DNA from 4 places in the Roseibium sp. JB4-4 genome. Region 1 is predicted to be linked to each of the others. Evidence: predicted binding sites of a transcription regulator. Region 1 holds the regulator's gene; each other region holds the start of a gene.
The links. The regulator LexA, encoded in region 1, represses DNA repair genes until DNA is damaged. The targets are predictions, from matches to a motif close to TGTTCNNNNTGTGTTCNG.
Positions count from the first base shown of each region.

Region 2: a site for LexA is predicted at 2,631-2,648, ahead of ACZ1HV_RS23995 (LexA family protein). Genes of this name have one in related genera too.
Region 3: a site for LexA is predicted at 3,750-3,767, ahead of uvrA (excinuclease ABC subunit UvrA). Genes of this name have one in related genera too.
Region 4: a site for LexA is predicted at 4,184-4,201, ahead of ACZ1HV_RS24460 (ATP-dependent helicase). Genes of this name have one in related genera too.

Region 1 covers NZ_CM146333.1:253,657-261,173, forward strand. Annotated here, with positions in the region: gene gltX (glutamate--tRNA ligase) at 1-611, opposite strand, end outside; gene ACZ1HV_RS01230 (DUF4131 domain-containing protein) at 860-1,402, shown strand; gene ACZ1HV_RS01235 (ComEC/Rec2 family competence protein) at 1,480-3,171, shown strand; gene lexA (transcriptional repressor LexA) at 3,196-3,918, opposite strand; gene ACZ1HV_RS01245 (PPC domain-containing DNA-binding protein) at 4,076-4,945, opposite strand; gene ACZ1HV_RS01250 (acyl-CoA synthetase) at 4,942-6,528, opposite strand; gene ACZ1HV_RS01255 (alpha/beta hydrolase) at 6,683-7,492, shown strand; gene fumC (class II fumarate hydratase) at 7,515-7,517, shown strand, end outside.
Region 2 covers NZ_CM146333.1:5,115,668-5,123,184, forward strand. Annotated here, with positions in the region: gene ACZ1HV_RS23985 (3'-5' exonuclease) at 1-1,223, shown strand, start outside; gene ACZ1HV_RS23990 (hypothetical protein) at 1,255-1,575, opposite strand; gene ACZ1HV_RS23995 (LexA family protein) at 1,778-2,512, opposite strand; gene ACZ1HV_RS24000 (hypothetical protein) at 2,734-3,072, shown strand; gene ACZ1HV_RS24005 (hypothetical protein) at 3,072-3,494, shown strand; gene ACZ1HV_RS24010 (DUF6362 family protein) at 3,606-4,013, shown strand; gene ACZ1HV_RS24015 (hypothetical protein) at 4,320-4,790, shown strand; gene ACZ1HV_RS24020 (hypothetical protein) at 4,774-6,354, shown strand; gene ACZ1HV_RS24025 (hypothetical protein) at 6,369-6,848, shown strand; gene ACZ1HV_RS24030 (aminoglycoside phosphotransferase family protein) at 6,829-7,517, shown strand, end outside.
Region 3 covers NZ_CM146333.1:504,544-512,060, forward strand. Annotated here, with positions in the region: gene ACZ1HV_RS02315 (L,D-transpeptidase family protein) at 1-1,884, opposite strand, end outside; gene ACZ1HV_RS02320 (hypothetical protein) at 2,321-2,797, shown strand; gene ACZ1HV_RS02325 (single-stranded DNA-binding protein) at 2,855-3,385, opposite strand; gene uvrA (excinuclease ABC subunit UvrA) at 3,958-6,888, shown strand; gene ACZ1HV_RS02335 (DUF1127 domain-containing protein) at 7,135-7,284, shown strand.
Region 4 covers NZ_CM146333.1:5,208,523-5,216,039, reverse strand. Annotated here, with positions in the region: gene ACZ1HV_RS24475 (HAMP domain-containing sensor histidine kinase) at 1-18, opposite strand, end outside; gene ACZ1HV_RS24470 (response regulator) at 38-766, opposite strand; gene ACZ1HV_RS24465 (hypothetical protein) at 965-1,450, shown strand; gene ACZ1HV_RS24460 (ATP-dependent helicase) at 1,712-4,150, opposite strand; gene ACZ1HV_RS24455 (methyl-accepting chemotaxis protein) at 4,484-5,578, opposite strand; gene ACZ1HV_RS24450 (nitrate- and nitrite sensing domain-containing protein) at 5,481-6,548, opposite strand; partial or broken gene ligA (NAD-dependent DNA ligase LigA) at 6,928-7,517, opposite strand, start outside.

The DNA of each region.
Region 1 (7,517 bases):
ACACCGCGGATGATATGCGTGATTCCCATATCATGATCGTCGACGACCACGGCAAGCATATATGTCGGTGTGCCATCCGATCGCATGATGACAAAATCGTCCAAATCCTTGTTTGGAATGACAACTCGGCCCTGGACCAAATCCTCGACGACGGTCTCGCCGGACTGTGGCGCTTTGAGGCGAACGACCGGTGCGATGTCCTTTGGCGCTTCTAATGGATCACGATCGCGCCAGGTGCCATCGTAGCGGGGCGGACGACCTTCAGCCCGCGCCTTTTCGCGCATGGCATCAACCTCTTCCGGCGAACAATAGCAGCGATAGGCTGAACCGTTTGCCACCATCTGTTCGACGATTTCGCCGTGACGTCCAACGCGGGAAAACTGAGAAATGGGATCTCCGTCCCAGTCAAGGCCCAACCATCCGAGACCGTCAATCAAGGCGTCAACGGCTTCATCCGTGGAGCGGGCACGGTCGGTATCCTCGATCCGTAGCAGCATTTTTCCGCCAAAATGCTTGGCAAACAGCCAGTTGAACAATGCGGTGCGAGCGCCGCCGATGTGTAGAAAGCCGGTCGGCGAAGGAGCAAAACGCGTGACGATGTCTTGTGCCATGGTGCTAATTAAAAGTCTCTGTCAAGATAACGGCGCAGGTTGCGCCTTTGAAGGTGGCGCGGTCTTAGCACAGGCATTGGCAAGGCTAAATAGGCACTTGCCCGTTTCTTTAGGAGATGGAAGGATCAGCAGGTGGTGCAGCAGCAAACACCGCCCGAAAAAAACAGAGCCGCAATTCAGCGGCTTCGCATCCTGCATCTCAAACCCAATTACTCGAAAACGAACCTCACCAATACCGCAGGGGCCGGATGGACAAGGCTCAGTCCGCCTGGGCGGTTCTGGCGGCGCTCACGTCAAAAAAGTCCGGCGTTGTTCAGAGCCGCATCTGGGAAGATCAGGGGCTTTTGTGGTGCTGCTTCGCATTTTCTGCAGGAATTGCGATCTACAAGATTTTGCCGGCTGAGCCCAATAGGATCTTGCTCACTGCGCTTACGCTTTTTGCAATGGGTGCTGTTTACCGAATTTCCCGGCGAGGGTCTTTAAGCAGGTTTGTTCTGCTCCTTCTGGCGCTGGTTTCCGGTTTGACTGTCGCCAGCGTCAGGACAGCCACGGTCGCGGCCCCAAAACTCTCTGAAATGATGAATGTCACGCTGACCGGGTTTGTTCTTGAGCGACAGGTCAATGCGCGCGGTGTTCGGCTGCTGCTGCAAGTTGAAACCGTCAATGATCGAACGCGATCGGACCTGGGATTTCCCAAAAAGGTTCGGATGCGGGTGCCGGCAGGCGACATTGCCAGACCGGGGCAAATGGTCGAACTGCGGGGGAGGCTTTTCCTCCGGCAGGACCAGTGATGCCTGGGGGCTATGATTTTTCTTATCGAGCCTTCTATTCCCAAATTGGTGCGACGGGGTTTGGCTATGGGCCTTCAATGGTCTTGGCATCTGACAATACGCCACTGACGATCCAAGCCAGAGCACTGGTTCAGAACCTGCGCGAAGGTATTGCAGACAAGATTAGAACTGTGATGGGGCAGGGCCCGGAAACTGCCCTTGTTGTTGCCCTCCTTGTGGGGGACCGAAGCGGTATCACCGAGGTGCAAGAGGAAGCACTTCGCGCAGCAGGATTGGCTCACATCCTGGCAATTTCCGGATTGCATATGGCTCTTTTCGCAGGGGGTGCATTTGGCGCGGTTTTGTTGTTGCTTTCGCTGTTTCAACCGCTTGCACTCAGATGGCCCATTCACAAATGGGCGGCGGCAACTGCGCTATGCGCCGCGGTTGGTTATTTGCTCATTTCCGGCGCGGCCGTCGCAACTCAGCGCTCATTTGTGATGATCGGACTTGTCTTTCTTGGGGTTTTGGTAGGCCGTCGTGGTTTGACGCTTAGAAGCGTTGCTCTTGCCGGATTTCTGCTTCTGTTGATTTCACCAGAACGCTTGTTTTTTCCCGGGTTCCAAATGTCCTTCTCAGCTGTCATTTGCCTTGTCGCCGTCTATGAGCTTTGGCGCAGTCGAGACAAAGAGAGCTGGAAGAAAGACGTTCGTGTTGGCTTGCTGCCAAGGATCTTTGCTTCTTTGGGAAAGTGGTCATTCGGTCTGCTTGTAACGGCAGTTGTTGCCGGACTTGCAACGGGGATTGTCGGGGCACACCATTTCGGCCGGATTGCGCCCTTTGGCGTGGTTGGCAATATGCTCGGAATGCCTGTCTTTTCATTGCTGGTCATGCCTATGGGTGTTCTTGCGCTCATCCTAATGCCATTCGGACTGGCCGCAATTCCTCTTGCCTTTATGTCGATTGGCATTTCCTGGTTGCTTGATATTTCAGAATTCACCGCAGCTCTGGGGGGCGATACAGGGACCGTCGGCAATCTCTCCGCGTTGCCTACCCTGTTTTTGATAAGTGCGCTGTTTCTGGTTCTTCTGGTGCCGGGGCGGTGGCGTTTGTTTTCAGCAGCGCCATTTGCCCTGGCGATACTCCTGATTTTCTTGTCTCGGCCTCCCGATATTCAAATCGCGTCTTCGGGTTCGAGAGTTGCGGCTCGCGACGAAAACGGTTTCTTGAACCTATCAGTCAACCGTTCTTCCTTCGTGACAGAACTCTGGCTTCAAAAAGAAGGGGTTTCCGTGTCTGCGATTAAATCGCGCAAGATGAAATCGCCCCAGCGGAACTGCGATCAATCAGGATGTGTGATCAGAGCGCATGCGCCAGTCGATCAATTGCCGAACGGTCAAAACGTCGAAGTGCCTGTTTCAATTGCATTTCCTCGGCATGCGGACGCTTTATTTCAGGATTGCCAATTTGCCGATCTGATCGTGACCGATTTAATCGTTCCAGATGGTTGCCGAGCAGCCATTGTTATTGATGCAGAAACGAGAGCCAGGCGAGGGGCGGTGTCTATTTGGCTGTCTGCGCAAGCAACGGCGCGCGACGACAAATTGCCTGACAAGCAGCAGCACACCGCTGAAACCGGAAATCAAAAGATTGATGGCACTGACAGGCGTGACACCCAAGCCGCAACCACCATCGTCTCAAAAATGATTTTCGCAATTCCAGAGGCACCAAGACCCTGGCACCAAATAGGAGAAATGACGCGCGCAAACCTGACCTCGAAAGCCAAGTGAAGCCGTTAGTAACGACCGTACGATCTAATACTGGCGAAACAAAGCAACGAGACGTCCTTGAACACGAACACGCCCCGGTCCGAAAATTCGGGTCTCATAAGCTGGATTTGCGGCTTCGAGTGCAATGGACGCACCTTTTTTGCGAAGTCGCTTCAATGTTGCTTCCTCATCGTCAACCAGTGCAACGACAATGTCACCGCTGTCAGCTGAATCTGTCCGACGAATAAGGACCGTGTCACCATCAAGAATGCCGGCTTCGATCATAGAGTCACCGCGCACTTCCAGTGCGTAGTGTTCGCCCTTGCCGAGAAGCTCTTGAGGGACAGTGATTGAATGACTGTGGTTCTGAATTGCTTCAATCGGAACACCGGCGGCGATCCGGCCCATAACAGGTATTTCTGTGCCTGCGACTTCAGGAACAGATGGAGCAGGAGAAGGAGACTTGGCGCCTTCTCCCTTGCCAAGAGAGCCCTCGATGACTTCGGGTGAGAAACTTCCACGTGGTCGTGGAGCCCCAAGGCCGGGAGCAATTGAGTCCGGAAGGCGGACAACTTCCATGGCTCTGGCCCTGTTTGGCAAGCGACGAATAAAGCCGCGTTCCTCAAGAGCCGTAATGAGCCGATGGATACCAGACTTGGAACGCAGGTCCAGCGCGTCCTTCATTTCATCGAAGGACGGTGGAACACCAGTTTCCTTCAGTCTTTCATGAATGAACATGAGCAGTTCGTACTGCTTGCGCGTCAACATAACGGTTACCCCTGACCTAGAATCGGACTGGTACAAATCGAGAACACCTTAGCTGTTCCTATTGTGTTCTGCAAGGGTAAATGTTCTCTTACTGTTCTATTGCCGCCGTTTTCACGGAATTGAACGGAGTTCATCAATTACGGCTTTAGAACGTGTTTCAGTCAGTTGAAATCAGCAGCAATTCGCAGGTTACGAGGGTCGGGCACCCGCCGGGCTGTGCAACCCCTTGATGGAGATTTCCGTCGAGATCTATGCAGCGTATCTGAATCCGTTGGCCTTGATTGGGTTCGCAGCCACTACCTGATTGCAAGAGGATTTCAGAGATAAGGCCTGTCATGGGCGGCGACGATGTGAATTCAGCACCTGCGAGACTGCCGAGACCGACAACCTTGAAGGTGTTGGCCCCAATAGTCGAAGCGAGATCGCAGATACTGTCGTGAAGATCCTCAAATGGTGCCAGCGTTGTGATGAGAGCGTTCGGCGGAGTGGAGGGGGCGACGATGGTTTGCGATGGCTTGATGCGGAAAAGCGTAAACTCAGTTTCGAGGTCGTATTCGGCTTCGAAACCAGCTCCCGTTAAGCCATATCCGGTCAGATCCGCTTTCCTTGCGAGGGACACGCTGTCCGGAAGGAGGTGGCCGAGATGGACATTGCCGTTTTCAAGCCAGTAGGCGTGAATATGCGCAAACCACTTGCCGTCCCGGAGGCCCAGAATGGCAACGGCTTCGATGAGTGTTGATCCTTCGGAGGCCTGTTTGTCGCTATACCAGGCGGCATGCCTGTCGTCGATCGCACGATCCGGCATGACATAGTCAAAGGCGTTGAGTTCCACGCCACCGAGATCAAGTATCGCGGATTGATAGCCTGACGCTTCGATCCACTGGCCAAGCTTTTCCAGCAGACCACCTCCATCGGACAAGGACAGCGCAACCGGTTCAGCATGGCATGGGAGAGAGGGTCTGCGTTGAGATGCAATTGGTCCAGGGTGCTTGATATCATCAAGTGTCCGTGGAACTCCGCGTCTCATATCAAGCCTTTTTCGATCAGAAATTCACGTACCAGCTTTTTCGTGATCTTTCCGTAAGCGCTGGTGGGCATTGCTTGAATAAACAAATATCGATGCGGTCTCTTGTATCGGGCGATCTTTCCGGCAAGAAATTCGCTCAATTCTGCCGCTTCCGGTTCCGGTTCAGAATTGGTTGAGGCCACACACACCGCAAGTCCGACTTCTCCCCATTGAGGGTCTGGAATGCCAAGAATTGCAACCTCCGACAAGGAAGGATGTGCCAACAAAACTTCCTCCACTTCCTTTGGGTACACATTCGACCCGCCTGAAATATACATGTCTGACGCGCGACCGGTTAGATAGAGATACCTGTCTTCGTCCATATGACCGATGTCCCCGGTTCGAAACCAACCGTCGCGAAACGCGTTTTCATTGGCGGCATCGTCTTCCAGGTAACCAGCGCAGACCGCAGCCCCGATGACGCAGACCTCACCTGTTGTTCCAGGTGGCAACAAGGCACCAGTTTCATCCTGTATCGAAACTTCAATTCCGGTCCGTTCGGTGCCGCAAGTGCCGATGCGCGCCTCAGGGCCGTCTTCTTGCACGTGATCCTGAGGGCGCAGGACGGTTATGTTGCCTGTCACTTCACCAAGTCCGTAGTACTGGACCAAAACAGAGCCCAGCTTCTCGAGAGCCAGCTTCTGATCTTCGCGGTACATCGGAGCTCCGGCATAAATCACATGACGAAGGCTCGAATGATCGTAGCGCTCGACAGCCGGGTCTTCGACGAGGCGTTTCACAATAGTGGGAACCGTGAACATGTTGCTGACCTTGTGCTTTTCGATCAGTTCGAAAGCGACTGTGGGGTTAAAGCCAGTTCTTGGCATCAGGACATGTGCCGTTCCTGCGGAAAGCTGCGCGATTTGCTGGAGACCTGCGCCATGCGAGAGAGGTGCTATCACGAGCGATGCATCTTCTTCGTTTGTTCCTGGCATCAGGTCTGTCATGTAGTTGACTGCAACGAAGCCGATTTGGCCATGCGACAGGACCACCGCTTTTGGCCGGCCGGTGGATCCGGATGTGAAGAACAACCAGCAGGGATCAGTGTAGTCGACCGGTGCATTTGGAAATTGTGTTCCCATGTGGCTGGTTAACAAGGTTTCATAGGAAACGCCAAAGGCGCTTTCTCCAATGCTAACGATACCGCGCACGTCCGGATTGGCAGCCTTGACGGCTTGTGCCTGTTCTTCGAAGTCTGCGTCGCAGAGCATCACCTTGGCTTTTGATTTCTCGCAAGTGTAGGCAGTCTCCGCAGGGGCTTGTCGAAAGTTGCAGGGTACCCAGATCGCACCAAGACGAAAGGCAGCAAGCATGATTTCGGTCATTTGATTGGAGTTTTGCGCCTGAACGAGAAGGCTGTCACCCTTGGTGATGCCGAATCTATCGCTTAGGGCTGCCGCGAGCGCTGAGACGCGCCTGTCGAGTTCCTGCCAGGTCCAGGTGTTGTCTTCCCAGATGATTGCCGCGCGGTTAGGCCACCGGGCCGCGTTTTTGGTCAAGAAGTGTGCCAAGTTGGCGACCCGGTTCGAGCTACGCTCTATCATTGGCTAAGTTCCCTTCATCCCACCCGGAAAGTCCAGAAACCTAGGCTGAGCATCATAAGCTTGACAAGCTGGCAAGGAATGAAACGTTCCCCAGACACAAATATCCGTGCAAGGATACCTGTTGTGTTTCGCAATAAGAGACTTTGAGCGGGAAATGAACGAGCAAGAGACTTTCGATTGGGACGATGCATATGCAAATGCTGCGCACATTCAAGATGCTGCGAGCTTTCCGCCGCGCTGGGAAAAGGAAGCCAGTGCGTTCCGGGATACCTGGCCCATAAAAGAAATCGATGTCGTCTATGGTGATAGTGAACGCCAAAGATTTGATATTTTCAGTCCTGACGGGCCATCACGTGGTCTGATGGTTTTCGTGCATGGTGGCTATTGGCTGCGTTTCGACAAATCCAGCTGGTCGCACCTTGCTGCCGGTTGCCTGAACCAGAACTGGACCGTTTGCCTGCCTTCGTATGAGCTGGCACCTTCGGTCAGGATTGAAGATATCACCTTGCAGATTGGAGAAGCCATCAATACAGCCGGTGACCGTTTGGACGGGCCTATACGTCTTGCTGGTCATTCTGCGGGCGGTCATCTGGTGACACGGATGCTTTGTGCGGATACACCGATTTCGCCAACCTTCCTTGGAAGAATTGAGAAAGTGGTCTCCATTAGCGGACTTCACGACCTTCGTCCGCTCAGGAAGACCGCCATGAATGCATCTTTTAATTTGTCGGAAGATGACGCAGCAAGGGAGAGCCCGGCTCTTGCAGAGCCTCTCAGGGAATGCCCCGTCGTCGCGTGGGTTGGAGAAGACGAGCGCCCTGAATTTGTACGCCAGTCGACCTTGCTGGCTCAGGCTTGGCCAACCGCGACTTGTCATACAGAACCTGGCCGGCACCATTTTGACGTGATTGAAGACCTGATCGATCCGAATAGCGGGCTGGTGTCCGCTCTGTTGAAGGACTGACCTGGTAAGCGGGGAATGCCGAATG
Region 2 (7,517 bases), 1.1 Mb from region 1:
TCTGGCTGCTCTTTGATGAAAATGTCGCCAAGCCGATTGAGCATATGGCCTCTGCGATGCGAACGCGCATTCATGCGGACACAAACGCTCCCTTCGATCTGGATCAGGCGCGCTACCTTGGTGACCTTGCTCCGGCCCTTCGTGCCGTTTCGGGCAGGCTGTCTGAAGTATCAGAAGACGCGGACGAGTTGATTGCCGAGGAAACGAGCCGACTGACAGCCGAAAGAGCCCATCTGGCGTTGCTGCTGACCGAAATACCGGTGGCAATCGTTCTCGTCAGCCCAGCCAACCGCATCATGCTCTATGACGGCCAGGCGGCGGACGTGCTTGGGCAGGTTCAAGTGCCGCGCTTAAGCGCTTCTATCTTCGACTACTTTGAAAAAGGCGATTTGGAATCGGAACTTGAAAAACTCGATGGAGCCCGGCGAGAGATTGAGGCGAGTGTGCGCGGAACCCGCGGCAACTTGAATTTCAGGTTGCGCCTGAAAAAGCTGAGCGCAGCAACCGGATACATGATCCTGATCGACGGTACCGACGCATCCATGGCGCCGGAGGCTGCACGCCCCCTGATTTATGATTTTGATTTGTCGGCACGCGATACGGAGCGAGAGATTGAGAACATTTTTCTCAAGGATCTCAGCTTCGTGGTGTTTGACACCGAGACGACGGGATTGATGCCCAACAAGGACGAGATCGTGCAGATAGGCGCGGTCAGGGTCGTGAATGGGCGTATTGTGGCAGGTGAAACGCTTGATCAGCTTGTCAATCCTGGACGTCCGATACCACCGGCCTCAACCAAGGTTCACGGGGTCAATGACGATATGGTCTCGAAAGCACCGGGCGCAGAACAGGCTGTTTCGCTCTTTCACGATTTTGCCAGGGATGCGGTGATTGTCGCGCATAATGCGCCATTTGATATGGCATTTCTCCGGCGACATGGCAGGCTCTCGGGGCTTGCCTGGGAACACCCGATCCTGGACACAGTGCTGCTTTCAGCTGTTGTATTCGGGACAGCAGAAGATCACTCACTTGACGGTTTGTGCGACAGGCTTGGTGTTGAAATTCCTCAAGAGCTTCGCCACACCGCGCTGGGCGATGCGCGGGCAACCGCCGAGGCATTGTGTAAATTGCTACCAGTTCTGACCTCACTCGGATTTGAAACATTCGGGCAAGTTGTTCGGCAAACCAGGCGGCATGGCAGGCTTCTGAAGGATCTGAATTGAAAGTTGCCTCTGCCTGTTGCCACGCCTTGTTTTAGGCGGCCGCAAGGAGCGGAACGCCTGCGCGTTTTCCATCGATCATTTCGCCGCCATAGTCGGACCAAGCAGCACCTTGTCCGATATCTTGTTCGGGCTCCGGGAAGACACTTTCCAGAACAGTGTCCGTGATGTTGTTGCACCAACCCTCTTCCGGATTGAATTCGAAGACTGCCATGATGTTTTCCAGCTGACCGCTCCGAATGTCTTCCATGAGCTTCTTCAGGTCCATTTCCTCCAGCTCTCGTTCGGGCGTATAAAGACAATTGCCGAGATCACAGACAACGGAAAAGTAAGATCGGTCCAAGTTCAACGCCATTCACAAACCTCCAATACGTTCATACGCAATCAACATATACGCAAAATGCGTACAAATCAAGTCGAGTGAGCCAAGGCGTATGCTCGATACGTAAAAGGTTGCGGAGGTTCGTTCAGCATCAACTCTGAAGAGGCCGCTCGAAATCCAAGCGCGCAATTCAGCTGGATTTCACGCGCTGGTGCACCGATGGCGTTTAAAGCTATCAGACGATTTGACGGATAACACTCAGGATCTTCGCAATGATGCGGACTTCCGTGGCTTCCTCATCATGCTCGTTAAAAACAACCGGTTCCTGAAACCGAGGGTCATCCGATTCAGGGAGAAGCTCAATCTGACCGTTGTGGCGCAAGATACGTTTCGCAGTGCGTTCGATCGTGTGTCCGCCGTCGCGAGAGCGTTCCACCACAACAAGGTCACCGGATTTGATTTCGATGCCGGTTTCCATGAAGTCCAGACACAGAATGAAATCGCCGTTCCGTGCAATTCGATTAAGACTTTCGCCGTTGATTTGCAAAAGATATTGGCTTTCTGAAGGAAACCTCAGATCACCTGAAAGTGTCGCCCTTTTTGTTGCGTCAGTTTCGAAAAGGCCGGCCTCCATCCAAAGACCGGCGGCAACCTGCCCCTTGATTTCCAGTGCCTGTGCTGCTCTTGAAGGCGTGCTTGCAGCCTCCAGATCCGTGATGGAGTCCGGGGCAAGCGCCAGGATGTCCTCGCGCGTGATCGGGTGTTCGCCCTTTCCAATAAGAACGGGCAGCAGTTTGGCGACAAAGTCCGACGGCAGAGCAGGTTTTGAATAGTCCTGACTGAAATACCGCTGAATGGACGACGCGTTCTGATAGCCCATTTCGCGCGCGATGGCGCGAATGGACAAGCCGCTTCTATCCTTCAGGTCGACAAGCTGTCTTGAGACAGCGGATTGCTCGATTTCACTCATGCTTGCTGATGCCGGTTATTATCGGTGGTGTACGCAATAACATACAATTTTATAGAAATCCACCTTGACGTATGTACGCACAAAGCGTACGAATTACTCGTGTAAAGCGTATGTTCAGGGAAACACAATGAGAACTGCAATGAAATCGACCCGGCTTTCGGCCGATCCAGAGGCGCGGGCGGCGGATGCGTTAGGTGCAGGTGCGGTTGGGAGGCCCGGCGATGAGCGAGCTTAGGGATCAAATCGATGCGGCGCGTGCGAAGGTTGCGCATTTGAGGATCAGGGCGGAAAGGCCGGATGCAAGGCTCGAGGATGAATTTGCACTTGAAAAGGCGCGAACAAGGTTGCTGACGCTCGAGTTGAGACATCTGAAGCAACGCAGCACCAGTGTTTCATCAGTGGCGCGTGGCGAAGGCCATCGGCAAAGCGAAAGGCGAAACAAACCAATAGGAACAAATAGAGAGCGAAATGGAGGTCGTCCGTCTTCAGCGCGCGAGCGGGCAGAAGCTGAATTCAGCGCGTTGGGGCAAAAGAACGGACCAAAGAAGGAAACCACTTGATGGCATCAGGCGGATTAGTGGACAGGATCGCGGGTGAATACGGAGTTCATTTTGTTACGCATACGAAGCGGATCTCTGGACGGCATCAATCCAAGGCCCGACGAACCTGTCAGACGCTGCTGAAGAAGCACGGCGCAGAGCATTTGAGGCTCGTGTTCGGACTGATCAACACGTCGGAAAACCGGGGCAACTGGTCTGCCCCTTGCGTGACGGCTGTCTCGTGGTTGGTGTTGAACAAACCGCAATGGGTCGAAAGGCGGAATTTTCTGACGTGTTTCGATCAGCTCGATCTTGAGGATCTGATGACAAAGGCCAAGGAGATCAATCCGGCAGCGCCGACAATCACGCTGGCTGTGCTCCTTTCTTACGAACTGGAGAAATCAATGACCTTATCCGGCGGCGCGTTGAAAGCCGCGGCATAGATTTCCTGGCCAACACAGATTTGCTTCGGCGCGTCCTGACTTTTCAGCCGCGCCATTGCGCGCCCATCCGGGCGCGCTGAACGTCAACAATATCTATGGAGATCAACTCAGATGCTGCCGAACACGCCGGAGGAGATTCTCGATCGTTTGATCGAGGCGACCGAAATTATCGCCGTGACCGGCAAAGGCGACGGCCCACGGAAGCTGTTCAGCGCCTGGCCGGACTATCGAGGAAAGATCGCAAAGCGGCGCAAGGTCTATCCGCCATCGGCGATCAGCCGCGCTGAGGAAGCGATTACCTGGTTCTCGCTTGTGGAAGACCCTGACAGCCGCCGCGCGCTGCAATTTGAAGTCATGTGCAAGGCGGGCGGCGGTAAGTTCAGTCAGATTTGCGAAAAATACGGCTGGAAAAGAACGACCGTGACGAGCCGGAACAGGGCGATCTTGAAGAAGCTGGCAGAGCGCAGAGCCGTATGGCCATGCGCTGAAACCTCACTTGAAAAGAACGTAGCAGCATAGTCAGAAATTTGGTGTGACGGCGCTCAATGCCGGATCGGCAACAGTACCTTGTGGAACAAGCTGAAATTGAAAACATGCGTCTAAACAAGGAGTTCAAGACAGACTGACAATTGGACAGTGTCGTCAAAAGCGCGCTATTTTTTCAATCAACGTTTTAAGAGGGGCAGTTGCGACTGCCCCACTCATCAAATTGAGACCCAGTGCTCACAACATTTACCGGTGCTGGAACGTATGCCAGGCGATGGCGTTTGCGCTCGCCTTCGCGATCCGGACCAAACAATCAATCCAATCAAATAGAGAGCAGGCATGTCTGACATGACTGATGAAGAGCGTGTCTTGAAATGGCCGACGGCGGAGATGCGGCGGCGGGTTTGCGAGGCGTTTTGCGGGCATTTGGCGGCGGGGTTTTCGATCGAGAGTTTTCCGGACGCCGACCGCAAGACCATTCGCTATTACGCGGAGCTGTTTCCGGAGGACTTTCCGCCGGAAAAACTGGATGAGGCGGCACGGCGCGGGCTGCTGGAATGGGAAAAGATCGGCAAGGAGGGCACACGCGGCGATCTGGCCAAATTCAATGCCAGCGCCTGGAGCTTCAACATGAAGAACCGGGCCGGTTGGCGGGATCGATCCGAGGTGGAGGCCTGGGGAATTTGGGGCGGGCCGGACGAGGCCGGGCAAATCGACAAGTTCAAGCCGCGCAGCTCAGAGGAAATTGCCCTGGGTGTAATGGCGCTTCTAACCGAAAAGGACAGCAGGCGGGATGACAACGGCGCTTGATACGCTGATTGACCACATTGACCAGATGGCAGCGAACGACCGCGTTGCCTTGCAAAAGCAACTGGATGAGGCAGGCGTCCTGGACCAGTTCAAGGTTTGGCGGCCTCAGGCAGGACCGCAGACGGAGGGCTATTTTTCCGAAGCTGACCTGACGCTCTATGGCGGTGCGGCCGGGGGTGGGAAGACGGATCTGATTGCCGGGCTTGCCCTTTTTGTACATCACAAGGCGGCCGTTTTCCGTCAATCGCTGAAGTCGCTCAAAGGGTTGATCGAGCGCATGAACGCGCTGATGCGGGCGTCCGGCATGGGCAAGATATCGGGCAATCCACCGCGCTGGGTCGGGCCGGAGGAACGGATGATTGAATTCGGGCATCTGGGTCTGCCGGGTTCTGAGGAGGATTGGCAGGGGCGGGACCATGATCTGAAAGCCTTTGATGAAGGTGCACAGATGGATCCACGCAAGATCATCTTCGTTCTTGGGTGGCTTCGGTCGACACGGCCGGGGCAACGCTGCCGGGGGTTGATCGCCACCAACCCGCCTTTGGGTGGGCAAGGCGACTACCTGATGGAGTGGTTTGCGCCCTGGCTTGATCCGCTGCATCCGCTTTATGGAACGGTGCAGCCGGGCGCTCTGCTATGGGCGGTCTTTATCGACGATGGCGACGCTGTGCGCACCGTCTGGGTGGATGGACCGGAGCCGGTCGAGATCGAGGGCGAGGTCCGCACGCCGAAGAGCCGGACGTTCATTCCGGCAAAACGGCAGGACAACCAGTATCTGGGTGAGAGTTACGATGCACAGCTTGACCAGATGCCCGAGCCGATGCGCACCGCGCTGAAGACCGGTGACTTTCAGGCAGCGCGCCAGGACCATGACTGGCAGGTGATCCCATCTGACTGGGTGGATCTGGCGTTCCAGCGCTACGAAGAGGGTGTGGACGTAGACAAGCCGATGGATGTGCTGGCCGTCGACGTGGCGCAGGGCGGCAAGGACAAGACCGTGCTGCAGCCGCTCCATGGCAGACGGTTTGGCGAAAGCATCGTGCGCAAAGGCGCCGACACCAAGGACGGATCGGATGTTGGCGCATTGATCATCAAGGAACGGCGCGACAATGCGCTGATTGTTGTCGATTGCACCGGCGGCTGGGGCGGGGACACGGTCGGGTTTCTCAGCCGTGAAAACAATATCCCGGTCGAAAAATGCGTCTTTTCGGCCCAGTCGGGGGAAACGGCCAGGGACAGCCGCATGCCGTTTTACAATTTGCGTGCCCAGCTCTACTGGCGGCTGCGGGAGGCCCTGCATCCAAAGAGCGGATCGGGGCTGGCAATCAAGCGTTCAGCGACCATCAAGGCGCAGCTGACGGCACATCGCTGGAAAATCAGAAACGGCAAGATCCTGATTGAAAGCAAGGAAGACATCAAAGATCGGCTCGGAGCGTCCCCGGACGAGGCCGATGCAATCGTCGAGGCACTTGGATGGAAAGACAAAGCGGACGTGAAGAAAATCTTACGGCAGCAGAACACCGTCCGCGCCCGCCCGCTGGACGACCCTCTGGACGGCTTCTGATCAAGGATCTCTGCGTGCGCGACGCGAGTTTCATCGCGGCCAACATGCGCCCGGAAGACTATCGTGAAATTGCCTGTCTCTGGCAAAACTGGGACACGCGCGCGCTCGGGATATGCGCGATGGAAACCGCGGTGCCCGGTTGGGTCTGGTCCGTGTGGTACCAAGGGCAGCCCGCGGCGGCGTTCGGTTTCAGCCGGGCGTCTGCTTTCGACCCGGATTTCTGGCAGGCCTGGGCATTCGGCACCGACAGGTTCCGGCGCTGTGTGCCCCTCATGACACGCCATATCCTGAATTTGCGGCCAGAGATCGAAAAGCACTGCCGGCGGTTACAGGTGATCAGCTATAAGAACCACGATCTCGCGCATGGCTGGATCGAAGCGCTTGGCGCGGAGCGGGAAGGACTGCTTAAAAGCTATGGGCGGGGCGGCGAAGACTTTTACATGTACGCCTGGACGAGACGCGGGAAGGACCTTCATGCCGGACCAGCAGGATGAGTTGCCGTCCGATGACGGGCTCTTGAGACAGCTCCTCGATGAGCATGCCCCGCAGTGGAACGGTCTGAAAGTCCGGCCCGTGGCATCAGGCGGCACGGACAATGCGCTCTACCGGATCGGTGAGGAGCTGGTGGCGCGGTTGCCGAAGCGCGCGTCTGCCGTTGGTCTTCTGCAAAAGGAAGCCGATTGGCTGCCCCGTTTGTCCGGCCTTGCGCTGAACGTGCCTGTTGTGCGCTTTCGCAAACGCCCGGGCGCGGGCTGCGAACATGGATTTGCAATCTATGACTGGATCGAAGGAGTGCAGGCAACACCTGATGCTCTTGTGGATCAGGAGCAGGCGGCACGGGATCTGGCGATGTTCCTGAAGGGCCTGCAGGGTGTGCTGACTGACGGCGCGCCGCGCGCCGGGGAGAGCAATCACAAACGGGGCGTCGCCCTGGAAGAGCTGACCGATTTCGTGCTGTCTTGTATCGATATCTTGGCCGACGAGATCGATGCCGGCAAGGCAAGGAGCTTTTGGCAAATGGCTCTGCAAACCCCGTTTGAGGGACCGGCCAAATGGCTGCACGGTGACCTGAAGGCCGACAACCTGATTGCAAGTGAGGGCAGACTGACGGCTGCGATCGACTGGGGGCTGACCGCCGTCGGCGATCCGGCTGCCGATTTTGC
Region 3 (7,517 bases), 250 kb from region 1:
CCAGGCCGTAAAATAGGAAACGTAAACAGGCAGGTCCCCGGTCACTTTCTCCTGTTCATTCTGTCCGGCTGAAATACGTGAGCTGACATAATCCTTCGATTTTCCCAGCACCGCAGCCGCCATGGCTTTCGGGTCATGAAGGCGAATACAGCCATGACTGAATGCCCGTACGTCCTTGTTAAAGAGGCTCTTGGATGGCGTGTCGTGCATGTAAATATGGTGCTTGTTCGGGAAGAGTATCTTCACCTCACCAAGCGCATTCGACCGACCGGGATACTGTCGAACATTGATCGTTTGCTGTTTTGAAGCAACGGCATACCAGTTTACGGACGAAGACGATACTTTCCGTCCTCCGGCCGTGGTTACTTCGTATCCTGAGCGATCCAGATAACTTGGATCTTTTGCCAGTTTCGGCAGCATTTCGTTGACGATGATTGAATACGGCACGCCCCAGTAAGGGTTGTATTCCACGATCTCAATCTTGTCGTAGAAGAAATTGGTCTGGTTTGACTTCTTGCCAACCACGACCCGCATCGACAAGGGATCTTCCCCGGGGGCTGTGTAGGTTGCGGTAAATGCAGGCTGGTTGATGAAGACCTTCCGCTCACCAAGCTCTTCCGGCATCCAACGGCTGCGTTCCATTGCCAGTTCAACCTTGGCAATCTTGGCGGCATTGGTCTCACCGACCATAGCATTGATGGAGTTCTTGCCGACGATACCGTCAGGCGTCAGCTTGTTTTCCTTTTGAAAGGCTTTGACCAACGCGACAAGTTCAGGAGAATAAAGGTCGTCACCTTCATACGTCTCGAGTGTTTCTGAGTGGACAGTCTTCAGTTCCTCCGATCCGTTCTTCTGGATCGCAGCAACGATGTTTTTCATTTCCGGACTGGATTTTCCTGCCTTGAGGAATGTTCCAGGTGCAATCACGATTTGATCGGTTGCTTCGTCTTCAGCCTTCAAACGTGCAAGTTCAGCCGTCAACTCTTTGAAATGTACATTCTGCGGCTGGTTTGATTGAAGGCTCTCTGCGACGTTCGCTGCAGATTTCAATTCTTCGAGCGCAGCAACCAGATCAACTTCATGGCGAGGCAGATCGTGGTATTGGGAAATTCGGTTAGGGTCGATGCGGCCACGCCTGGCATCCAGAACATATGTCAGCGCGGCAGCGCTGAGCGCCATCTCAAACCGCATTGTCGCGGCGTCCTGCTCAACCTCTTCCGCGCCTGTTGCTGCCGGAAGCGGCACAAAATAGTCTGCCGGATTGAGGGCGAAGTCACCGGCTTTTTCGAGTGCATCGCGAAGTTGCCTCGCCTTGGCAGTCGGTTGTCCGTCCTCAGTCCAGACAAAATCGGGGTGCTCACGATAGAAGGCAACAAGCGCTTCCCCAACCTGGGGAAGCCCCATCATGGTCATGTCTTTCAAGGCGGGGCGCGCTTCGTCAAAGGCAGTGAGGACAACAGGGGCAACGGAGGCTGGTTCAGCGTCCAGAGTTGCTGCGTCGCCGGCTTCGACACTCTGGGTCGCTGGCCGAACCTCTGCGGTTTTCTTTTCAGACAATTCACCGAGCGGCAGCTGTTTCCAGTCATCGGGCCGGTAGTTCAAATAGCGAGGAGCAGAGACCCGAACTTTCGACACTTTCTTTCGGAGCTCTTCCTGACGAAGCCGCTCCTGCTCGCGTCGCTGATGCTCCGGATTGAAGATGCGCTGAAAGAAATTCTGGGCGGACGCCGGTTCCACAGGCGCAATGGCAAAGCCTGTAGCAAGCACTGACGCCATAAGGCCGGTTTTCAAGGATGTGCCGAAAAAGGTTCCGGCGCGGCTCCTAATTGAGTCCTTGCCTTTGGCGCTAACCTGCTTGCTGCTTGTTGATGTGTCTGTTCGCATTGTTCCAACCCGAAAACTAAATTTATTTTGGTCCGGCAACGCGCCCACGGAGACCGGATGTTCTCATTCCCTGCCAAGGAAAAACGCCACCCGGTTCGTTCTGCCGGGAAATTATGTCGCGTTTGGTGTGATCTGCGGGCAAAAGCAGGGCATTTTTCGCTGCACAGCCTTTGCAAATCACCTCATTTCAATCCGTTGATACTATATCAGGCTTCTGAAGATGGTTAAGAGCACGCGTCGTACACAGATTTTGAATTCAATTCAGTGTGACGTTATTGCCTCGATTTCACCCACCAGAAGATGCAGCTAAAACCATACTCTCTTTATGGGTGCGCTAACCGATGCATTCAGCTCTTGCGTGATGGCTATCACGATATCTAATCCGGCTCTCTCCTATAAGAACTCACGAAAAAGTGAGCAAAAGGGAGAAGGCCTAATGCCGTTCCAATTCAATGTCGGTGACCATTCCTCGCCGATCTGGAAATACACAAGCTTCGATTCTTCTCAGTACTCGAAGTGCAAATGGGCAAGGAGCAAATTGTTCCGGATGGTAAAAAACAATCCATCCTGCAACGCCTATTTCCGTACCCTGCCCAAAGGCCGCAGCTTGTCGGACATGATCAGCGACAGCTCGATCTGGGTAAATTATGGTCCTACGATTTCTCCATTGCATGGAGAGATCCATGTGCCGACCGGCGAAATCGCTATCGGTGATCGGGCGTTCAACACGGGGCGCTGGATGGTTTTGGCGACCATTATTCACGAAATGGCACACCACAACGGCGCGCCAATCACGGGTGGAGATACACGCGCGGAAGAGGCCGTATATCATTGCGGTCTGGGAACTGCGAAAGAATATTATGACGGCGTTGACGATCCAAGCACACCGTATGATCCGCATGTCGGCGGATAACAAAATGACACACGAGACCCCTGTCTAAACAGGGCCTCTCGTGCCTTTGTCGTTTGACTAGAATGGAATTTCATCATCCATCGGGCCAGCACCACCGCCACCGCTCGAAGGACCACTGAAACCGCCGCCGCTCTGACCGCCGCCATAGCCGCCACCGCCACTTGAACCGCCGCCGAAGCCACCGCCCTGGTCATTTCCGTAGTCAGGCAGTCCACCTGGTTGCCCACCGCCCTCGCCGCGCCCGTCGAGCATTGTCAGGTTTGAATTAAAGCCTTGCAGCACGACTTCGGTGGAATAGCGGTCCTGACCGGACTGATCTTGCCATTTGCGGGTCTGCAATTGGCCTTCAAGATAGATCTTGGATCCTTTACGCAGATACTGTTCTGCCACCTTGCACAAACCTTCGTTGAAGATGACAACCCGGTGCCACTCGGTTTTCTCCCGACGCTCACCACTGCTTCGATCTCTCCAGGATTCCGAAGTTGCGATCCGCAGATTGGCAATCGGCCGACCGTCCTGAGTCCGGCGGATTTCCGGATCTGCCCCCAGATTTCCAACCAAAATTACCTTGTTGACGCTGCCCGCCATTCTGCTCTCCTGTTTTTCATTCTGCGGTTCGACTTCACCAGTCGGTTCGCTCGTCGGCAAACTTGTTGATGTCCAACCGTGCTACCGGCTCCGCGGCTTGAACCAGAACCCTAACGGCCTGCCAACAGCTTCGCGCGCTTTTTCCCGCACAAGCACTCATTTTCCACAGGCCAACCCCGGTTAACGTGGCATGGATGCGTTCTTGTTCATCTGCCTTATCGCCCCAGCGGACTTTAAAAGCAGGAGACCTGACCGCACGGCGCATTGTGGCCATCGAATACGCCAAAGACTGTCAGGAAGATACATTTGCACCCATCTGGATTTAGGCCAAAACAGCGCAAGCTTCCTGACGTAGCCAATTTCATGTACTTGTTTTGTTCTTATCATTTCTGTAAAACCGATTCAATCGAACACCCAAGAAAGTTGCCGGTCTTTTAGCAACGTGACTTTGGCCCACTGGAAGCACCGGCGGAAACTGTTATATCCGGGCAGGCAAGATTTGCCACACCGACATCAAAGTTCCCTGCACTTGCCAATATCATCGCCTGTGCAGACCTTCAGGAAACACGAGAATGACCAAGCCCAAGACACCCAAGTCGGACAATAGCTGGAAAAATGACCCGACCAAGGTGATCAGCGTCAAGGGTGCCCGTGAGCACAATCTAAAAGGCGTAGACCTGGACTTGCCTCGTGACAGGCTGATCGTCATGACCGGTCTATCGGGATCAGGCAAGTCGTCGCTTGCATTCGATACGATTTATGCTGAAGGACAGCGGCGCTACGTCGAAAGCTTGTCCGCCTATGCACGCCAGTTCCTGGAAATGATGCAGAAGCCCGACGTGGACCAGATTGACGGTCTTTCACCTGCCATCTCGATCGAGCAAAAGACAACGAGCCGTAACCCGCGTTCGACCGTTGGTACGGTCACGGAAATCTACGACTACATGCGACTGTTGTTCGCGCGAGTTGGGGTGCCCTATTCGCCGGCGACCGGTCTTCCCATCGAAAGTCAAACCGTCAGCCAGATGGTCGACAGGGTCATGGATCTTGAGGAAGGCGCGAGACTTTATCTGCTTGCGCCGATGGTGCGCGGCAGAAAGGGTGAATACCGTAAAGATCTGGCTGAGCTTATGAAAAAGGGGTTTCAGCGCGTCAAAATTGACGGCACCTTTTATGAAATTGCAGACGCCCCGGCTCTCGACAAGAAATTCAAACACGACATCGATGTTGTCGTGGACCGTATAGTCGTGCGCGATGATATCGCGGGGCGACTTGCCGATTCTCTGGAGACCGCGCTGAAACTCGCCGACGGCATCGCAATCGCGGAATTCGCCGATCAGGTTGAAGATAATGGTGATGCAAAGCGGCTGATCTTTTCTGAAAAATTTGCCTGCCCGGTGTCCGGCTTCACCATTTCGGAAATCGAACCGCGCCTCTTCTCCTTTAACAACCCTTTCGGCGCCTGCCCGACCTGCGACGGTCTTGGCACCACACTGGCGTTCGAGGAAGACCTGGTTGTTCCCGATCACTCTCTTTCGCTGCGAGAAGGTGCTGTCTTGCCTTGGGCAAAGACAGGATCGACGTCGCCTTATTACACTCAGACGCTTGAGGCACTTTGCGGGCACTTCAAAGTTTCAATGGCGACCCCCTGGAAAGACCTCCCTTCCGAGGTGCAGGACGCTATTCTTCACGGGACGGGAAAGAATGCGATCGAATTTGTCTATGACGATGGTGTGCGAAGCTACCGGACCGAAAAGACCTTCGAAGGCGTAATTGGCAATATCGAACGACGTTGGCGCGAAACCGAGAGCACGTGGGTACGTGAGGAACTGAGCCGTTTTCAGTCAGACCATGCGTGTCCGGCATGCAGTGGATTTCGCCTGAAACCTGAGGCATTGGCGGTCAAGATCGCCGGAAAGCACATTGGTGAAATAACCGAAAACTCCATTCGGCTTGCAAGCGAATGGTATGAAAAACTTCCAGAACAATTGAATGAAAAACAGAACGAAATTGCCGGTCGAATCCTGAAGGAAATCCGTGAGAGACTGAAGTTTCTGAATGATGTCGGATTGGAATATCTGACACTTTCCCGCGCTTCCGGCACCCTTTCCGGCGGCGAGAGCCAGCGCATCCGGCTCGCTTCACAAATTGGTTCTGGGCTTACGGGTGTTCTTTACGTGCTGGATGAGCCCTCCATCGGTCTGCACCAGCGAGACAATGCCAGACTTCTGGAAACGCTGAAACATCTGCGTGACCTTGGCAATACCGTAATCGTGGTTGAACACGATGAAGACGCTGTCCTTACAGCGGACTACGTGGTTGATGTCGGACCGGGTGCTGGTGTTCATGGCGGCCAGGTGGTCGCAAAGGGCACGCCTGCCGAGGTCATGGCGAATCCGAAGTCTCTTACCGGTGAGTATTTGTCTGGCGCGCGCATGATTTCCAGAGCTGATGGACGGCGCAAGATAAACAAGAAGCGGCAACTTTCGGTCAAAGGCGCACGTGGGAACAATTTGAAGGACGTCAATGTGGACGTGCCGCTCAGCACATTCACATGCGTCACGGGTGTATCTGGAGGTGGAAAATCGACCTTCTTGATAGACACCTTGTATAAGGCCGCTGCCCGTCGCCTGAATGGTGCACGTGACAACCCTGCCCCACATGACCGGATTGAGGGGCTGGAGGTGCTGGACAAGGTGATCGATATCGATCAATCGCCAATCGGAAGAACACCACGATCGAACCCGGCCACCTATACCGGCGCATTTACACCCATACGGGAATGGTTTGCGGGCATGCCCGAAGCAAAAGCGCGCGGCTATCAACCCGGTCGGTTTTCGTTCAATGTCAAGGGTGGCCGCTGCGAGGCCTGTCAGGGCGATGGTGTCATCAAAATTGAAATGCACTTCCTGCCAGATGTTTATGTCACCTGTGACGTTTGCCAAGGCAAGCGGTACAATCGCGAAACGCTGGAAGTCGAATTCAAGGGCAAATCCATAGCCGATGTGCTCGATATGACCGTTGAAGAGGCGGCAGAGTTTTTTGCGGCCGTACCCGCTGTACGAGATAAAATGGAAACACTGGCAAGGGTCGGGCTTGGCTATATAAAGGTTGGTCAGCAGGCAACCACGCTATCTGGCGGCGAAGCGCAACGCGTAAAGCTTGCGAAGGAGCTCTCGAAACGTTCCACAGGCCGCACGCTCTATATATTGGATGAGCCGACAACCGGTTTGCATTTCCATGATGTCGCCAAGCTTTTGGATGTTTTGCATGAGTTGGTCGACCAGGGGAACACGGTGCTTGTGATCGAGCACAATCTGGAAGTCATCAAGACTGCGGACTGGATCATCGATCTGGGGCCGGAAGGTGGAGACGGAGGTGGCACAATTGTGGCGACCGGCCGACCCGAGGATGTGGCAGAAGCTGAACAAAGCTACACCGGGCAGTTTTTGCGCGAATTGCTGCATCGGCGCCCACAGCAGACCTCCGACGCAGCTGAATAATACCCAATTAGAAGATTTGCGCTGCGCACTCTTGAAAAGTGTGCACTGCACCTTATGTTTTAATTTGTTGATTTGCAGTGTGTTTTTTAGATCACACTGAATTCTTCGAGTAGAATTTGCTGCATTGCATCAAACGCATGCCTGTCATGCAGAGATTGCACTTCTTTTATTTTACTCGGTGAATTATATCATGGATCAACAACGGAGCGAGCGGTTCAGGCTTCTCGCCGAATAAGGAACAAGAAGATGTTTGACACTGTGCGACAGAAGTACAGCAACTGGGTGAGTTACCGCCGTGCGGTGGATGAGCTGTCTCGTCTATCCAACCGCGAACTTACCGACCTCGGCATCAGCCGTAGCGACATCAAATTCGTCGCTCGCCGCAACTACGGCTAACACAATTTAGAATCGCGTCCCGAGGCATCCTCCTCCCAGCCAACGGACGTGTGACACGCAGGGCATCCTCCTCCCAGCCCTGTCACGTCGAAACGACGCCCGCCAGCACCTCCTCCCGCTGGCGGGCGTTCGTTTGCTTGGCACCCTGTATCCCGCACACTCATAAAAACACTCACTCCTCGCTTCTTCGCAACTGCGAAATAAGGCGACGAGAGCCATGCGTGAACTGGGCG
Region 4 (7,517 bases), 970 kb from region 1:
CAGAATCTGATTCAACATGCTGTCCGGCCAGAGGCAATCAAACCTCAACTTCATCGCGCTCCACCGTAGCGACAAATTCATATCCCCCGGCCCTGACCGTTCGAATAAACTGATAAACGGCCCCACCGGCATCTAGCTTAGAGCGCAATCGGCTGACCAAAATATCAATGTTCCGGCCGTTTGTTGCCCCAAACTGGCCAAGTGTCAGTTCAACAAGCTGTTCGCGGCTCAGCACCCGGCCGTTGCGTTCCACCAGAACCAGAAGCAGATTGAATTCAGCAGGCGTGACGGAAACGAGAGCTCCTTCACTGTTGTGAAGAGAACGCGAGCGGCAATCCATGCACCAGCCTTCGAAGTACAGTTTGCCGGTCGGCGGCTGTGCTGATCGCGTGCACAGTTCCATTCTTCGAAACAAGGCGCGCACCCGTGCGATCAACTCTCGCGGGTTGAACGGCTTGGGCACATAGTCATCTGCGCCAACTTCCAGTCCAACCACACGGTCAATGTCCTCATTCTTGGCAGAGACAATAATTATCGGCACGGCGCTGGTCGCACGGAGCCGCCGGCAAATACTGATACCGTCTTCCCCGGGCAACATGAGATCGAGCAAGATCAGATCCACCCGATTGCTCGCCAGCAATCGGTCCATTTCCGCTCCGTCTTGCGCCAGCGTCACCTTGAATTCGTTGGCAACGAAATGCCGTTTGATGAGGAGTCCGATTTCCGAATCATCCTCGACAATCAGGATGTGTGGAGGTTTGTGCATGGCTGGACCTTAGGTCTTCTCCTGTGTGAATTGCAGCTCCCTTTCAAGGTTAATGTCCGTGAAAAGTGTTTCCCAATGTTTCTGTCAAGAATGTTGGAAACAGGCCGAAATCAGCCCCGCCTCAAGGTTAAGACAGCGTTAACATTTTCAGCAGCACCGTCGCTTAAGCAATGGCTTAAACACCTATTTAGGAGCTGAATGAAGATGCAGATCGGTTCAACGCCCATGATGCCGCCAGGTCCGTCTCCCAGAGATCAGGCGGTCGCAAGCCTGGAAGCACAGGTTGAAGCAGGTGAAATCACTGCCGATGACCAGGACGCCATGCTGGAAGCTTTGGATGCCATGCATGCTGAGCGAATGGAGAATGGGCCTCCACCACCCAACAGTACACGCCCCACCAAAGAAGAAATTCAGGCAAATTTTGAAAGCATGCTTGACGATCAGATTGAAGCCGGGACCATCGACCAGGACCAGGCCGAGCACCTGCTGGAAATGTTCGAGGAAGGTGAGATCGGGCGACCTCCAGGGGCCAAAGAGCCACCTCCGGGTGAAAACGGCAGCGCCATGATGGAAGAATTGATGTCCGCTATCTTGACGCAAATGCAAAGCAGCTCTGCCTACGATGGGTCCGGCGATCAATCCGACACCGATGTCACATCGCTGCTTGCAGACTACACAGCTTAGCCGTCTGGAATGTCTGACGCACGCCCCACGTTTGCGCGGTCAGACTAGGTCTCCCGATCAACTGTATTCGTGCCAAGAACTCGAATACACTTTGCCTAGCTGGTTCGGGAAACCGGCCGGTCATCTTCGGGTGGCCGGTTTTTCCTTGGTCAATCCCCTATTTTGAGAGGCATCGCCAAACAAACGTGCTCGGAAAATATGTCGCTGCTCAATACGGCGCTGAACACAGACGAACCCAGAGACACACAGCCGGAACACCCATCAATGCCGCTCGACAAAACTGTCGATGACTTTTTTCATGCCGGCCTTCTCAAAATCGATGGTCAACTTGTTTCCCTCGATCGATTTAATCGCGCCATAGCCAAACTTGATATGAAAGACCCGCTCGCCAGTGGAGTATTCTGACGGTGTTTCGCTGACAGATTTCGCCACCAGCTCCCCTTCTATGGTCAATGGTCCCTGGCGCTTCATGCGAGCGGATTTATAGCCGCGTCCACCACCTTCTGAAAAACCATCTGAGTTCTGCTTGGCCCGCTGTGCACGCTGCCAACCGGGCGTCGAATAGCTGCCGCGCTCGAAAGGGTCATTGCTGTCAAAACGCGACGGGCCATAGCCTCCACCCGCATACCCGCCATAATTTGAAGACGGTTCGGCAATTTCGACGTGATCGGGTGGCAATTCGTCCAGGAACCTGGACGGCACCGTGGATTGCCACAATCCGTGAATCCGGCGATTGGAGGCAAAGTAGATCTTTGCCCGCTTCTTGGCGCGGGTGATGCCGACATAGGCAAGCCTGCGCTCCTCCTCAAGCCCTGCCCGGCCACTCTCGTCGAGGGCACGCTGGTGGGGGAAGAGGCCTTCTTCCCATCCCGGCAAGAACACTGTGTCGAACTCGAGCCCCTTGGCCGAGTGCAGTGTCATGATGGAAACGGCGTCACTCGCATCCGCACTGTCCCGATCCATGACCAGCGAGATATGTTCCAGAAAACCACTGAGAGACTCAAATTCGTCCATGGAACGAACTAGTTCTTTTAAGTTGTCGAGCCTGCCAGGCGCCTCGGCCGACCGGTCCTGACGCCACATTTCAGTATAGCCGCTCTCGTCCAGGATGATTTCGGCAAGCTCGGTGTGTTTGATCTGGTCAAGCTGGTGCCGCCAACGCTCGAAATTATCGAGCACATTTTTTAGTGCATTGCGGGGCTTCGGCCTCAGCTCTTCTGTGTCGATCAATTGCGCTGCAGCCTGCATCAAAGGAATGCGTTCCGCGCGGGCAAGACCATGGACAAGTTTGAGCGTGGCATCACCCAGCCCACGCTTTGGCGTATTGACGATACGTTCGAATGCCAAGTCGTCCGCCGGCTGGGCAACGCACCGGAAATAGGCCATGGCATCGCGGATCTCCATACGTTCATAGAACCGCGGACCGCCAATCACCCGATAATTCAGCCCCAGGGTTACAAAACGATCTTCAAATTCGCGCATCTGGAAGGAAGCGCGGACAAGCACCGCCATTTGATTGAGCACGTGCCCTTTGGACTGCAACGCTTCAACTTCGTCACCGATGGTGCGGGCTTCTTCTTCTGAGTCCCAAACGGAAGCGACCGAAACCAGATCATGATCCGGCTCGTTGAAATCAGTGAAAAGCGTTTTGCCGAGTCGCCCTTCATTGTAGGAAATGAGATGGGACGCCGCAGCCAGAATATGACTGGTCGACCGGTAATTTCGCTCAAGTCGGATAACCTCGGCGCCTTTGAAATCATGTTCAAAGCGCAAAATGTTATCAACTTCGGCCCCGCGCCAACCATATATCGACTGGTCGTCATCACCTACGCAGCACACATTCGGGTTTCCCTGTGCCAACAATCGCAACCAGAGATACTGCGCAATGTTCGTGTCCTGGTATTCATCAACCAGCATGTAGCGAAACCGGCGCTGATATTCCTTCAGGACATCCGGACGGGTCTTGAAGAGCGTGATGACATGCAACAGGAGATCGCCAAAATCAGCGGCATTGAGGATCGACAAGCGTTCTTGATACTCCTCATAGAGCCTGCGCCCCTTGCCGTTGGCAAAAGCGCGCGCTTCGCCTTCGGGAATGTCTGCAGGACCAAGCGCACGGTTCTTCCAGCCATCGAGCATTCCGGCAAAGGCGCGGGCTGTCCAACGCTTGTCATCAAGGCCTTCCGCCTGAATGATCTGTTTGATCAACCGGATCTGATCGTCCGTGTCGAGAATGGAAAAGCTGGATTTCAGTCCGACAAGTTCAGCGTGTTTTCGCAGGACTTTGACGCAGATGGAGTGGAAAGTCCCGAGCCAGGCCATGCCTTCCACATTGCCACCGACAAAACCCGCGATACGCTCTTTCATTTCCCGTGCCGCTTTGTTGGTGAACGTGACGGCCAGAATTTTGGAAGGGCGCGCGAGACCCGTTGCAAGAATATGGGCTATTCGTGTGGTCAGCACTCGCGTTTTGCCAGTTCCGGCACCCGCCAGCACAAGCAACGGACCTTCCGTTGTCTCGACAGCAAGCCGCTGCTCCGGATTGAGACCTGTCAGGTAATCGGGCGCCTGACGTGCCGCCATGGCGCGGGCTGCGATCCCACCCGCGGGTCTTGCAGGTGCTGCTGCGGGTTCCGCCTTCGTGCCAATCGGCTGAAAGGGATCATCAAACGGATCGTCATACCCGTCAGGGTCTGCCATGATTTTTGGTCCGATTACATAAAAATGTTCATAGAGAACAATATAGCAACAAAATGAACGTGGCGAGGCAGAAGATAAGGATTTCGTGGGGACAAGATAAACCAGCGAACCAGCTTGGAATATGGGTTTGGCAGGTTGGCGCCAAAGGACAGCTGCCTGTCTCACGATGGTCACAGGCAAATCTCAGGAGAGCGTCAAAACCAAGGCAGTTTCCGGGACACCCTTCGCTCAGCTTCGTTGCAGCTGCAATGGTATCCATGAACATGACCAGAAAAAATGAAAGCGGGGCAGTATCAAGGGACTGCCCCGCTTCAATCGACTATTCGCTGTCGGTCAGGCCGCTTCTTCTTCTTCACGAACCTCGTTGAGGAACTCCCCGACAGCGTCGGAGAGATCATTGGCAACCAGACCCAACTGTTCAGCGGATTGGCTCAGTGTTTCCGACTTCTGGCGTGTCTGATCAATTGAACCGGAGACACCGGCAACGTTGCTTGCCGCAGCGGAAGCGCCATCGGAAGCAAAGGTGATGCTTTGCGTAATCTCGCTTGTCGCAGCATTCTGTTCGTCGACGGAAGCAGAAATCGTCTCGGTCACACCGCGCACTTCCTCGATTTTCTCAACGATGTCACGGATTGCGGCAACCGATTTCTGGGTCGATCCCTGAATGCCGGATATCTGGCTGGCGATCTCATCGGTCGCCCTCGCTGTTTGGGTGGAAAGCTCTTTCACTTCCGCAGCCACAACCGCAAACCCTTTTCCGGCTTCACCTGCGCGTGCAGCCTCGATAGTCGCATTCAGAGCCAGCAGATTTGTCTGCTCGGCAATGGCGCGAATGATCTCGACGACTTCGCCGATCTTGTCGGCCGTTTCCGCCAGGATGGAGATATCCTTGTCGGCCGCGACCGCCGTTTCAGAAGCGGACGCTGAGATCTGCATGGCCGTTCCGGCCTGGCGGGAAATCTCGCCGATAGACGCCGACAGTTCGGCCGCAGCAGAAGCAACCGTCTGAACATTTGTGGTTGCCTCTTCCGTTGCCGAATTGGCGGCACGAGCGCTTTCGTCGGCATGAAGGGCAATTGTCAGCATTTCACCGGCACTGTCCTGAACACCTCTGGTCTCGCCGGAAAGCTGTTCCTGGATACTCGTCACAGATGTCTCGAAATGCCGGATCGCATTTTCCAGCTGTGTCCGTCGCTCGCGGCGCTTAACACGATCAACTTCCGCAGCTTCTTCAAGTTCCTGCTGACGGATCAGCTTTTCGCGAAAGACTTCGGAAGCCCGCGCAATATCACCAATCTCATCAGGACGATCCGTGTCAGAGATTGAGATTTCAAGATTGCCATCGGCCAGTTCGGTGATGCCATCTCGTTGACGACCCAGCATTTTCGTAACTGCCATAACCTGCCAAACGACGAGCGCCAGCGTCACTGCAACAAAACCAACGGCAACCGCCGCAAGGACGAAGATCTCGGAATTCAGTCGGGACAGAATCGGCGTCGGCAGCCGCTTCGGCACGGTGAATGAAATCGTCGGAAACCGTTTTCATCAGGTTCAGGCGTTCCGTCGCCTTGGCAAACCAAGCGGCGCCTTCAATGCCTTTCGCGTCCTTGGTTGCCGGCAAGTCGTGAATAACCTTCCGCCATGCAAGCGTTTCGTCAACCGACGCACCTTTTACGGTGTTTTCCCAAAGTGCTTTTTGCTTTTTTGTCGCGATTGATGCGAACTCCTTCAGGAAGGCTTTCTCGCCACCATAGTGGGTGATGACGGATTTGTAGGTCTGAAGATTAACTTCTCCGGAAAGATTGAACTCGTTCAGCAGAGCTGCGCCCGTTGCCCTTTCCAGGCCGCCGGATTCCATGGCTTCCACAACCGTCAGATAGGCAAGTAATTCGGTGGTGATTTCGGCTGATGGGCTGGATTCCGTCGTGATGCCAATCACATGGATCAACTTTTGGACTTCGTAGGTGTAATTCTTGACCACATCGCCAGCCGTGAACTGTTTCGCATCAACGGCCTGCCGGAATGAGTCGGTCTTGTGCACTTCTTCCGCGACATGCTGAAGATCAGCAAGCAACGCTTCGTCACTGAGACTAATCGCGGCGAGATGATCGTCAAACGTCTTCAGAGCATCGTCGGATTTGGGCCGCTGTGCATCAAGTCTGGCGCGAGCGGCTGGATCATAATCCGACTTGATGAGCGCAACGCTCATACCCCGTTCTTTTTGAAGCTCGTGAATGAGATTGCCGGCATCTTCGGCAATCCGGGTCAGCGGTCTCATGAACTCATGATGCGCCAATTCGACAGACTTTTCATAAACACTCAAAGCCGCGAAACCGACCACGGCGAGCATCGGAACAATCGCAAGGAGCCCGATTTGCACCTTAATGCGCTTCATCATCGCATCCCCTCCAGAACAAAATTACGTTCCTTAAAAGTGGAGGGAGCGCGTTACTTGTTACTTAACGTCAATCGCAAACTTGGCATTTTCCGACGCAAAAAATTTCATTCGCCAAGCGAATCAATTTCAGGTGGTAGTCTCAATTTTTCTGCCCCTGTCATAAGTGCCAATACGTATATCACCGGACCCGGAAACGTTTGCCCTGTCGTGTCATTTCCAGGAGGATTCTCTAGGCGCGAATTCACACCAATTTTGCCCTTTGAGACTGCCAATGGTCAGCAAGCACACAATGCGAAAAATCCGCATTGCGCCAAATTGAGCCTCAAGGCAGGTCTTGTGTTCCGCAATGAATTGACTGACCGAATATGAGCACCTTCGCCTACATGCCGACAAGATCAAACCAGTCATCCTCAGAGATGACCTCCACATCCAGATCCTGCGCCTTCTTCAGCTTGGAGCCAGCTCCAGGACCTGCCACCACAAGATCGGTTTTTTCGAGACCGAGCCCGATACCTTTGCCGCAAAGCGCTCGGCCATCGCTTTGGCTTCCTCCCGGGTCATACGCTCCAGAGAGCCGGTAAAGACAACAGTCTTTCCGGCGACAGGTGATCCTGTGGCATCGATCTTTTCAGCCTCTTTGGGCCTTACCTCTTCCAGCAAAGCGTCGAGCTGTGCACGGTTTCTCTGTTCTGCAAAAAACTCCACCAGCGCGTCTGCAACAATATGCCCAATGCCATCAATGTCATTCAGATCGGCAAAGGCTTCTCCTGAAGTGTCATGAGCTGCCTGCATGCCGTCGTAGAACGCCTGCCACGACCCATAGGCTCTTGCCAGTAATTTGCCGTTCCCCTCGCCCACATGCCGGATACCAAGTGCGAAGATAAAACGGTGCAGGTCAATATCCCGGCGCGCATTGATCGCTTCGAAAAGGTTCTTGGCCGACAAGGCTCCCCAGCCCTCCCTGTTGCG